Regions from separate parts of the Streptomyces inhibens genome, predicted to be linked through region 1. Evidence: riboswitches for the same ligand, from Rfam matches in the RefSeq annotation. Region 1 holds a riboswitch; the other holds the start of a gene.
What was found. Region 1 has a riboswitch for glycine ahead of gcvT (glycine cleavage system aminomethyltransferase GcvT). Riboswitches for the same ligand answer to the same signal wherever they lie in the genome.
Positions count from the first base shown of each region.

Region 2: another riboswitch for glycine. It lies ahead of gcvP (aminomethyl-transferring glycine dehydrogenase); the one in region 1 lies ahead of gcvT (glycine cleavage system aminomethyltransferase GcvT).

Region 1 is NZ_CP084681.1:6,816,860-6,822,421, reverse strand. It holds gene KI385_RS30975 (ABC transporter permease) at 1-793, opposite strand, end outside; gene KI385_RS30970 (enhanced serine sensitivity protein SseB C-terminal domain-containing protein) at 1,199-1,996, opposite strand; gene KI385_RS30965 (enhanced serine sensitivity protein SseB) at 2,057-2,857, opposite strand; gene KI385_RS30960 (AAA family ATPase) at 2,983-3,666, opposite strand; glycine riboswitch at 3,927-4,022, shown strand; glycine riboswitch at 4,023-4,140, shown strand; gene gcvT (glycine cleavage system aminomethyltransferase GcvT) at 4,174-5,301, shown strand; gene gcvH (glycine cleavage system protein GcvH) at 5,454-5,562, shown strand, end outside.
Region 2 is NZ_CP084681.1:1,534,885-1,540,446, reverse strand. It holds gene KI385_RS07240 (MerR family transcriptional regulator) at 1-459, shown strand, start outside; gene KI385_RS07235 (DNA polymerase IV) at 526-1,983, shown strand; gene KI385_RS07230 (PRC-barrel domain-containing protein) at 1,887-2,276, opposite strand; glycine riboswitch at 2,391-2,488, shown strand; gene gcvP (aminomethyl-transferring glycine dehydrogenase) at 2,678-5,562, shown strand, end outside.

The sequences.
Region 1 (5,562 bases):
GGATGTTGGAGGGGATCAGCAGCGTCGAGTAGACGATGACCGGACCCACCAGGTTGGGCAGCAGCTCCCGGAAGAGGATGAACGGGCCGCGTGCACCCATGCCGCGGGCGGCGTCCACGAATTCGCGCTCCCGCAGCGACAGCGTCTGCGCGCGCACGATCCGCCCCATGTACGGCCAGTTGAAGAAGCCGATCACGAAGATCAGCACCGAGATGTGCAGCGGCAGACCCTCCAGACCGAAGGCCCCGCCCTGCAGCGACGCGGAGATCGCGATGGCGAACAGCAGCAGCGGGAAGGCCAGGAAGACATCCATCATCCGGCTGATGAAGGAGTCCACCCGCCCGCGGTAGAAGCCGGCGACGACGCCGAGGACGGTGCCGATGGCGACCGACAGCAGGGTCGCGCCGAATGCCACGATCAGCGACACCCAGGAGCCCTCCAGGATCCGGGCGAGCAGATCGCGGCCGAACTTCGGGTCCACGCCCAGCGGGTGATCCCCGCTCATACCGCCGAAGTCGCCCTTGGGGAGCGTGGTGTTGGGGTCGATCAGCGACTGATTGGGACTGTTCGGGTCCAGACCCAGCAAGGCCTGGAGGGGGCGCGAGAGCGCGGCGACGGCGATGAGCAGGATGACAACGATGGCACCCGCCACCGCAACCTTGTCCCGCCGGAAGCGCAGCCATGCGATCTGCCCGAGCGAGCGCCCCTCGATGCGCTTGCCCTCCACGCCCTTCAGCACCGCTTCCGGCTGCGCCTCAGCAGCCGCCCCGGTGGTCTCGATCGGTGCGGTCACGGTGCTTTTGACCCCTCTCGGCCGACGATGGCCGGCCCATGCCCGCCGCGGTAGCGGCCTGATTCACATCACTGGTGCAAGTCCTCGGGACATCGCGGGAGTTCGCTCGGTCGAAGCCGGAAGGCTCGCGCGACGCCGTACGGGATGACGCTCGTACAAAGGACCGAGGCCCTCTGTTTCGGGAGTCTTCATCCCACTCGCGATCACTCACCAGTCCTGAAGGTGAATGGATGCGTAACTGTGATGTGGTCCACGGCTTTCCGTTATACGGACAGCAGTTCGGGCTGAGCGGAGCGAAAGCCGGCGGGAGAGGGCCTCAACCGCCGGGCGTACTGGGCGAATTCACCCCAAGATCGACGCCGGAGCCGCGCCGGAGTGGCACGGTCGGGAGTCGGAGACAGACTGTCAGTAAGGGCGCGGGTAGCCGTAGCCGTACGAGGGCGCGGGCGCGACGGCCGACGGCTGGGCGTAGCCGTCGCGGTCGAAGAAGGGTCGGGCGGAGGCCCGCATCCACATCCCGACCGGGTCGTACTCGTCGTTCATCGCGACCGTGGAGACCGGCAAGCCGTCCGGAACCGCACCGATCGACTGCTGGATCATCAACCGCACCGAATCCACCGATTGTTGGCCGGTGTCGTACAGATCCAGCCCGATCGCCAGATAAGGGGCGCCGAGCGCGGGCTGTACCCAGGCCCGGCGCAACGACCGTACGGCGGGCGTACGGTGGGCGTTCTGGGCGAGCAGGGCGTAGAACTGCGGAATGTCGATGACCGGTTCCGAGATCCGCAGCGGTCCGGCGGGCAGCCGGTCGAGGCCGCCGGCGATACGGCGCAGATCCAGCCAGGGGATGCCGACACCACCGCCGGGAGCGTGCGGATTCAGCCACAGGCCCCAGCGGTCGGGGAAGAGCGAAGCGGCGATCTCGACGCCGGTGACGACTTCGTGGTCGCGGTTCCAGCCGGAGGCGGCGAGTTCGGGCGCCGAGGTCACACACGGCGCATAGCCGAGGCCGTCGACCTCCATGTTTCCGTACTGCGCATCGGGCATACCGGCCCGGCCGTGCCAGAGCAGCATCCAGACCTGGCCGGCGGCGAGTGCCTGCAGCAGCGCCTCATAGGCGTCGTAACGGCCGGGCGAGACCTGCTGTAGCAGCTGCTCCAGCTGTCCGGCCGCCGCCGGTCCCTGATGCGCACCCGCGCTCACGTGTCCGTCCCTTCTGTCAGCAGGGCACGTGTGGGTGCGCCCGCCCGTCATCCAACCAGCTTACGAGTGGTGCGGAGAGTAGAAGGGCCGCACACGCTCCAGCATCCAGTCCGCGACCGGGTCACCCTGGGCCAGATCGAGCATGACGAGCTGTACGGGCCAGGGCACCGGGACGGCGCCGAGCGCACGTCCGAGGGCTGCCAGGACCGTCTCGCGGGCGCTGCCGTCGTGCAGTGCGGCGGGGGGTGCCGCGACCTGAACACCGACGAACAGTGCGGGCGTGTCGCCCTCGACACTTGCCAGGGCACGTCGGGCACTCAGGACAATTCCGGCGCCGGAGAACTCCAGTCCGGCGGCGGCCAGAAAGTCCACCGGCTCCTCCTGCCAGTCCGGTTCGAAGAGCCGCACCCGGCCGCCGCTCGGCAGCGGGCCCGATTCATGACGCCCCTCCCGGCACAATTCGGCCACCGCGGGCGGCGGCAGCGGAACGCCGATCATGCCGTCGGGGTTGACCGCGATACCGATCCGCGGCGGCAGACCACGGGCGAACTCCCGGGCCGGGGCCACGGTGAAGGACATGTGCGAGCCGACGACCCTCAGGAACTCCTGCTCGGAACTGAAGACCGGGACATAGGCCGCACCGTCGATCTCGACGGTGGGCAGATCGAGGCCGCGGGAGCCGGGCCCGGCGCTCTCCGGGCCACCGCCGTTGGGCAGCGGCACCCACACCCGGCTGCGGCCAAGGACCTCGACGATCCGCCCGCCGGCGCCCGGATGCCCGACCGAAGCGCCCAGCACCTCTTCGAGCTCATTCGCCGGCCACGCCAGCTGCGGTATCCCCTGCTGCTCCGGAAAAGTCATCTGCACCCACCCGCTCCAAAACCGCGCCGTCTGGCCGAAAACACTAGACGAGAAAGCGGGAGGTGGAGCGTGCGGGGGCGGGCCCGGGGACAGGTGCACGCCGCTGACCGAAAGCGGCCGTCTCCTCAGTCGAAAGTGACCGTCTCCAGTGCGGTCGCCGCCCGACGGTCCAGCAGGACCGCCGAGCCGAAGCCCTTGGGCAGACGGGTCGACTCCGCCGCGTCGACCAGTCGGGTCACCGCCCTGCGGTGCCGCGCGAAGGCGTACCCCGATACCCCGCGCCCCCGCGACTCCTGGCCGGACAGCGCCACCTGGGGCGGTACGTCGAGCAGCACCAGATGCAGCCCGCGGCCACCGCGCGCTGCCGACCGCGCGATCCAGCGGCGCACCCACGCCAGCGTCCCGCAGTCGTGCACCACCACACTGTCGCCGGAGCGCAGCGCACGGCGCAGCGCCAGATAGTGGGCGGCCCGGACCAGCGGGCGGTACAGGCCGTAGGGCAGCCGGCGCAGCCTGCCGCGCTCCCAGCGCTCGCGTACGTCCTGCGAATCGATGCGGTGCACCGTGACGCCGTGCCCGTCCAGCGGTGGCACGAGGCGATGCATCAGGGTGCTCTTGCCGCTGCCCGGCAGTCCGGAGACCACGACCAGGTCACCGGCCGGAAACCGCAGCTCGGTGGTGGCGGACCCGGTCTCCTCGGCGCGCAGGTCCTCGACCTGGGCGCCGCGCCCCGGGCGGACGACGGACCGCGCCGGGCGCCGGGCCCGGGATCCGGCGGACGACGCCACCGGCAGGGCGTCCGGGGGCACGGCCCCTGCAGTGGCCGCGCATGCCGCTTCCCTGTGCACCGTGATCGCCCTCCCCGCCCGCTACTGGTCCGGTTGGAGTCCGTCCCTTACCCGCAGAGTGTCAAGAAAAGGTAATGCCCATCAAGGCGATTGTCCGATCTGCCCACGTCGTGGGCGGTGCGCCGACCGGGTCTCCTGTATCCGGCGATCCCGTGCAATGATGTGGCCGCCACGTGCACATCTCAGCTCACCTGTGCACCGCCAACTCCATACCGGCCGCTTGAATCCGCGCGGGAGAGTCCCCGGCCGCCACGGCGGGGCGCCGAAGGAGCAAGTCCTCCCTTGAATCTCTCAGGCCCCTATACCGCGCGGGCGAGGCAGATCTGAAAAGCGAGCCACTGCCCGGCCTACGGGACGGCTCCACCCAAGGTGCAAACCGGGTCCGTTCGTGGGATCCCGGTGAACCTCTCAGGTTCCGATGACAGATGGGGAGAACGTCTTGTCACCCATGCCTGGGAGCCCAGAACCATGACAGATGCCCCCCGCCGCACCGCGCTGGATGCCACGCACCGCGCGCTCGGCGCGACCATGACCGACTTCGCCGGCTGGGACATGCCGCTGCGCTACAGCAGCGAGCGCGACGAACATGTCGCCGTCCGCACCCGCGCCGGTCTCTTCGACCTCTCCCACATGGGCGAGATCACCGTCACCGGCCCGCAGGCCGCCGACCTCCTCGACTATGCGCTGGTCGGCAACATCGGCGGCGTCAAGACCGGCCGCGCCCGCTACACCATGATCTGTGAGGCCGAGGGCGGCATCCTCGACGACCTGATCGTCTACCGCCTGGCCGACCAGGAGTACATGGTCGTCGCCAATGCCTCCAACGCCCAGGTGGTGCTGGACGCGCTGACCGCGCGCGCCGGCGGTTTCGACGCCGCGATCCGCGACGACCGGGACGCCTACGCGCTGCTCGCGGTGCAGGGCCCGGAGTCCCCCGGCATCCTCAAGGCGCTCACGGACGCCGATCTGGACGGTCTGAAGTACTACGCGGGCCTGCCCGGCACGGTCGCCGGTGTCGACGCGCTGATCGCCCGTACCGGGTACACCGGCGAGGACGGCTTCGAACTGTTCGTCCGGCCGGCGGACGCGGTCGCCCTCTGGGAGGCGCTGACCGAGGCCGGCAAGGACGTCGGTCTGGTCCCCTGCGGTCTGTCCTGCCGCGACACGCTGCGCCTGGAGGCGGGCATGCCGCTGTACGGGCACGAGCTGACCACCGCGACCACCCCGTTCGACGCGGGCCTGGGCCGGGTCGTGAAGTTCGAGAAGACGACCAACGGCGGTGACTTCGTGGGCCGCGCCGCGCTGGCGGCGGCCGCCGAGCGCGCCGAGACCCAACCGCCGCGCAAGCTGGTCGGTCTGATCGCCCAGGGCCGCCGCGTCCCGCGCGCCGGATACCCGGTCGTCGCGGCCGACGGCACGGTCATCGGCGAGGTCACGTCCGGCGCCCCCTCCCCCACGCTCGGCAAGCCGATCGCCATCGCCTACGTCGACGCGGCCTACGCCACACCGGGTACCGAGGGTGTCTGTGTGGACATCCGTGGAAGCCATGAGCCGTACGAGGTCACCGCGCTGCCGTTCTACAAGCGGCAGAAGTAGCGGTTCACCCACGGCAGGCCCGGCAGTGGCGCGCCCGCGCGTCTCACTGTGCAAGACCCTCCCCCAGACTTCGTCCGGGTGGGGTCCCCCAGCGGCAGCTGGGGGAGTGCCCCGATTCACGATCACACCCTCGCGTACAGGAGAATCGAGCCATGAGCAACCCCCAGCAGCTGCGCTACAGCAAGGAGCACGAGTGGCTGTCGGGCGCCGAGGACGGCGTCTCGACGGTCGGCATCACCGAGCACGCGGCCAACGCACTCG
Region 2 (5,562 bases), 5.3 Mb from region 1:
GCGGCAGCGGGGATCACCTACCGGCAGCTCGACTACTGGGCGCGTACCGGCCTGGTGGAGCCGAGCATCCGGCCCGCGTACGGCTCCGGCACCCAGCGGCTCTACAGCTTCCGGGACGTCGTCGTCCTGAAGATCGTCAAGCGGCTGCTGGACACCGGGGTGTCGCTGCAGAACATCCGCACCGCCGTCCAGCATCTGCGCTCGCGCGGGCTGGCGGATCTGACGCGGATGACGCTGATGAGCGACGGCGCCACGGTCTACGAGTGCACCTCGCCCGACCAGGTCGTGGATCTCCTCCAGGGCGGTCAGGGCGTCTTCGGGATCGCTGTGGGCGTGGTGTGGCGGGACGTGGAGGGCGCGCTGTCACAGCTGCACGGAGAGCGCGTGGACACCGGCGAGACGCTGATCGGGAAGAACCCGCACGACGAGCTGGCGCGGCGGCGCCACCGGGCCGGCTGAGCCCCGCACACAGGTCCCGGCCCGGCATCGGGTCGATTGTCAGTGCCATGCGGGAGCATCGGACATGTGAGAGCCGCGCCGACGATCCTGCATCTGGACATGGATGCGTTCTATGCGGCCGCCGAGCAGGCGGCCAAGCCGAGCCTGCGCGGCAAGCCCGTGGTGGTCGGCGGGATCGGGCCGCGCGGAGTGGTCGCCACGGCGTCGTACGAAGCCCGGGTCTTCGGCGTCCGCTCGGCGATGCCCACGGCCCAGGCGCGCCGGCTGTGTCCCAACGCCGCTTATCTCACTCCTCGCTTCACCCTGTACCGCCAAGTGAGTGAGGCGGTGATGGAGCTGCTGCATGCGCTGTCGCCGCTCGTGGAGCCGCTGAGCCTGGACGAGGCGTTCGTGGATCTGGAAGCGGGCGGGGTGCCGGCCGAGACGGCCGCCGTACGGGCCGTGGGGGAGCGGCTGCGGCGGGACATCCGGTCGGCGACGGGCCTGACCGGCTCGGTGGGGCTCGCGGGCGCCAAGATGCTCGCAAAGATCGCGTCGGAGGCCGCCAAGCCGGACGGCCTGGTGGTGATCGAGCCCGGCACCGAGCGGGAGCTGCTGGGGCCGATGACGGTGCGGACGCTGCCCGGGGTGGGCCCCGCGACGGCCGAGACGTTGCGCCGGGCCGGGATCCACACCGTCGCGGAGACCGCGGAGGCCGGCGAGGCGGAGCTGGTGCGGCTGCTGGGCAAGGCGCACGGCGCAGGGCTGTATGCGATGGCGCTGGGCCAGGACGACCGGCCGGTGGTGGCGGAGCGGGACGCGAAGTCCATCTCCGTCGAGGACACCTTCGAGGTCGATCTGACCGACCGGACGCGGGTGCGGACCGAGGTGCTGCGGCTGGCGGACCGCTGTGTCCAGCGGCTACGGGCGGCCGGGCGCTCCGGGCGCACGGTAGTGATCAAGGTGCGTAACTACGACTTCTCGACGCTGACCCGCTCCGAGACGCTGCGCGGGCCCACCGACGACCCCGCGGTCGTACGGGAGGCGGCCGTGCGGCTGCTGGAGCTGGTGGACACCACGGGCGGGGTGCGGCTGCTGGGCGTGGGGGTCAGCGGGCTGGCCGATTTCACGCAGGAGGATCTGTTCGCCCAGCTGGCGACGGAGCGGGAGGCCGAGGAGCTGGCCAAGGCGGCACCGGAGCCGGTCGGGGGCGAGAGCGGTGAGCGGGAGTCCGAGGAGGAGCGGCCGCGCCGCTGGCATCCGGGGCTGGATGTGGTGCACGACGAGTTCGGCGCCGGGTGGGTGCAGGGAAGCGGGGTGGGGAGAGTGACCGTCCGCTTCGAAACGCCGTGGTCCGCACCGGGGAGGGTGCGGACCTTTGCCGTCGAGGATCCGGCCCTGCGGCCGGGGGAGCCCCTGCCGCTGGTGGGCGGGGAGCCGGGTGGTGCTCAGTCCTCCGAGCCGGCGATCTTGCCGAAGTCCTTGTCGCCGGAGCCGTTGGAGGACACCGGATCCGAGTCGGGGGAGGAGATATCCAGTCGGTAGTGGTGGTAGAGCTGGAGTTCCTGTTCGGGGGAGAGGTGGCGGCCCACGCCGAAGTCCGGGGCGTCCTTGATCAGCTTGCGGTCGTAGGGAATGTGCAGGCTCTCGCCGATCATCTTGCTGGGCTCCAGGGGCACGAACGCATCCCGGCTGAAGAGTCCGGTGCGTACGGCCGCCCACTCCGGTTCCCCCGTCGCGTCGTCGAGATACACCTCGTCGATGGTGCCTATTTTCGCGCCGTTCCGGTCGAACGCTTTGCGGCCGATCAGGCTTCGGGGATCGATATCGGTTTGCACGGCCCCTCCAATTGGTCGCAACTGCCCTGTGACAACTACCAAACGGCACATTTCATGCCTCGGCCACTCGAAGGATCCTTCGAGTGGCGCGCTGGTAGGCTGGCCAATGGCCGTAGACCCCATGCGGGAGAGTCCTTTGTCGTTCGCGACCAGGGCGCCGAAGGAGCAAATCCTCCCCGGAATCTCTCAGGCACACGTACCGCATGGACGAGGTCACTCTGGAAAGCAGGGCGGGCCACGGACAGGCACAGCGCCGGGACCCCTCCTCACCGACGGTGAAAGCCGGGCCGCCTCGCGCGGGCCGGTGAAGCTCTCAGGTTGAGATGACAGAGGGGGAGGCCGTCCGGGCACCCACGCCGTGGTGCCCCTCGAAGGTCGTACCGACCAGGAGGCCCCCGCAGATGACCACCAATCGCATCTCCTTGACCGAGCTGGAGCGCGGCATCCCCTTCGAGCACCGCCACGTCGGTCCCGACCACGAGGCGCAGGCGAAGATGCTCGCGCACGTCGGATTCGGGTCGCTGGACGAGCTCACCGACGCCGCCGTACCCGATGTGATCAAGAGCGCCGAGGCGCTCGGCCTGCCGCAGGGCCGTACCGAGGCCGAGGTCCTCCAGGAACTGCGGGGCCTGGCGGACCGCAACCAGGTGCTGTCGTCCATGATCGGGCTCGGCTACTACGGCACGTTCACCCCGCCGGTGATCCTGCGCAACGTCATGGAGAACCCGGCCTGGTACACGGCGTACACGCCCTACCAGCCGGAGATCTCGCAGGGCCGCCTGGAGGCGCTGCTGAACTTCCAGACGATGGTCGCCGACCTGACCGGACTGCCCACCTCCGGCGCCTCCCTCCTGGACGAGGGCACCGCCGCCGCCGAGGCGATGGCGCTCTCCCGCCGTATCGGCAAGGTCAAGCAGGGCGTCTTCCTGGTCGACGCCGACTGTCTGCCGCAGACCATCGCCGTGATCGAGACCCGCGCCGAGCCGACCGGCGTCGAGGTCGTGGTCGCGGACCTGACCGAGGGCATTCCCGCCGAGATCGCCGAGCGCGGTGTGTTCGGCGTGCTGCTGCAGTACCCGGGCGCCTCCGGCGCGGTCCGCGACCCGCGCGCCGTGATCGAGCAGGCCCACGAGCTGGGCGCGATCGTCACCATGGCCGCCGATCTGCTCGCCCTGACGCTGCTGACCTCGCCCGGCGAGCTCGGCGCGGACATCGCCGTCGGCACGACCCAGCGCTTCGGCGTCCCGATGGGCTTCGGCGGACCGCACGCCGGCTTCATGGCCGTACGCGAGCGGTTCGCCCGCAGCCTGCCCGGCCGCCTGGTGGGCGTCTCCGTCGACGCCGACGGCAACAAGGCCTACCGCCTCGCGCTGCAGACGCGTGAGCAGCACATCCGCCGTGAGAAGGCCACCAGCAACATCTGCACCGCACAGGTGCTGCTCGCCGTCATGGCCGGCATGTACGCCGTCTACCACGGCCCCGAGGGCCTGCGGACCATCGCCCGGCGCACCCACCGCTACGCCGCCGTCCTCGCCGAGGGCCTGCGGGCCGGCGGGGTGGAGATCGTGCACGGTGCGTACTTCGACACGCTGACCGCGCGGGTGCCCGGCCGGGCCGCCGAGGTCGTCGCCGCCGCCCGCGAGGCCGGTGTCAACCTCTGGCAGGCCGACGCGGACCTGGTCGGCATCGCCTGTGACGAGACCACCGGCCGCGCGCAGCTGGCCGGTGTCTGGGGCGCCTTCGGCGTGCAGGGCGACGTCGAGCAGCTGGACGCGGCCGTCGCCGAGACGTTGCCGCAGACGCTGCTGCGCTCGGACGAGTACCTCACCCACCCGGTCTTCCACCAGCACCGTTCCGAGACCGCGATGCTGCGCTACCTGCGCACGCTCGCCGACAAGGACTACGCGCTGGACCGCGGAATGATCCCGCTCGGCTCCTGCACGATGAAGTTGAACGCCACCACCGAGATGGAGCCGGTCACCTGGCCCGCGTTCGGCCAGCTGCACCCCTTCGCGCCGGCCGCGCAGGCCCAGGGCTACCTCACGCTGATCCAGGAGCTGGAGGAGCGGCTGGCCACGGTCACCGGCTACGACAAGGTCTCCATCCAGCCGAACGCCGGATCGCAGGGTGAGCTGGCCGGTCTGCTGGCCGTGCGTGCCTACCACCGCGCCAACGGCGACGAGCAGCGCACCGTCTGCCTGATCCCGTCCTCGGCGCACGGCACCAACGCCGCCAGCGCCGTCATGGCCGGCATGAAGGTCGTCGTCGTCAAGACCGGTGAGGACGGCGAGGTCGACGCCGACGATCTGCACGCCAAGATCGAGAAGTACCGTGACGAGCTCGCGGTCCTGATGGTCACCTACCCCTCCACGCACGGCGTGTTCGAGGAGCACATCACCCAGATCTGTGCGGCGGTGCACGACGCCGGCGGCCAGGTCTACGTCGACGGCGCCAACCTCAATGCGCTGGTGGGGCTCGCCGAGCCCGGCAAGTTCGGCGGCGATGTCTCGCACCTCAACCTGCACAAGACGTTCTGCATCCCGCACGGCGGCGGTGGCCCCGGTGTCGGCCCGGTCGGCGTGCGCGCCCACCTGGCGCCGTACCTGCCCAACCACCCGCTGCAGCCCACCGCGGGCCCCGAGACGGGCGTCGGGCCGATCTCCGCGGCCCCCTGGGGTTCGGCCGGCATCCTGCCGATCTCCTGGGCGTACGTCCGACTGATGGGCGGCGAGGGCCTCAAGCGCGCCACCCAGGTCGCGGTGCTGAGCGCCAACTACATCGCCAAGCGCCTGGAGCCGCACTACCCGGTGCTCTACACCGGCCCTGGCGGTCTGGTCGCCCACGAGTGCATCATCGACGTCCGGCCGCTGACCAAGGCGACCGGTGTGAGCATCGACGATGTCGCCAAGCGGCTCATCGACTACGGCTTCCACGCACCGACGATGTCCTTCCCCGTGGCCGGCACGCTGATGATCGAGCCGACCGAGAGCGAGGACCTGGGCGAGCTGGACCGCTTCTGCGACGCGATGATCGCCATCCGCGCGGAGATCGAGAAGGTCGGCTCGGGGGAGTGGGACAAGGGCGACAACCCGCTGTGCAACGCCCCGCACACCGCGGCCGCGCTCGGCGGTGACTGGAACCACTCGTACACCCGCGAGGAGGCCGTCTTCCCGGCCGGTGTCGTGGCCGCGGAGAAGTACTGGCCGCCGGTGCGCCGTATCGACGGTGCCTTCGGTGACCGTAACCTCGTCTGCTCCTGCCCGCCGCTGGACGAGTACGACAACTG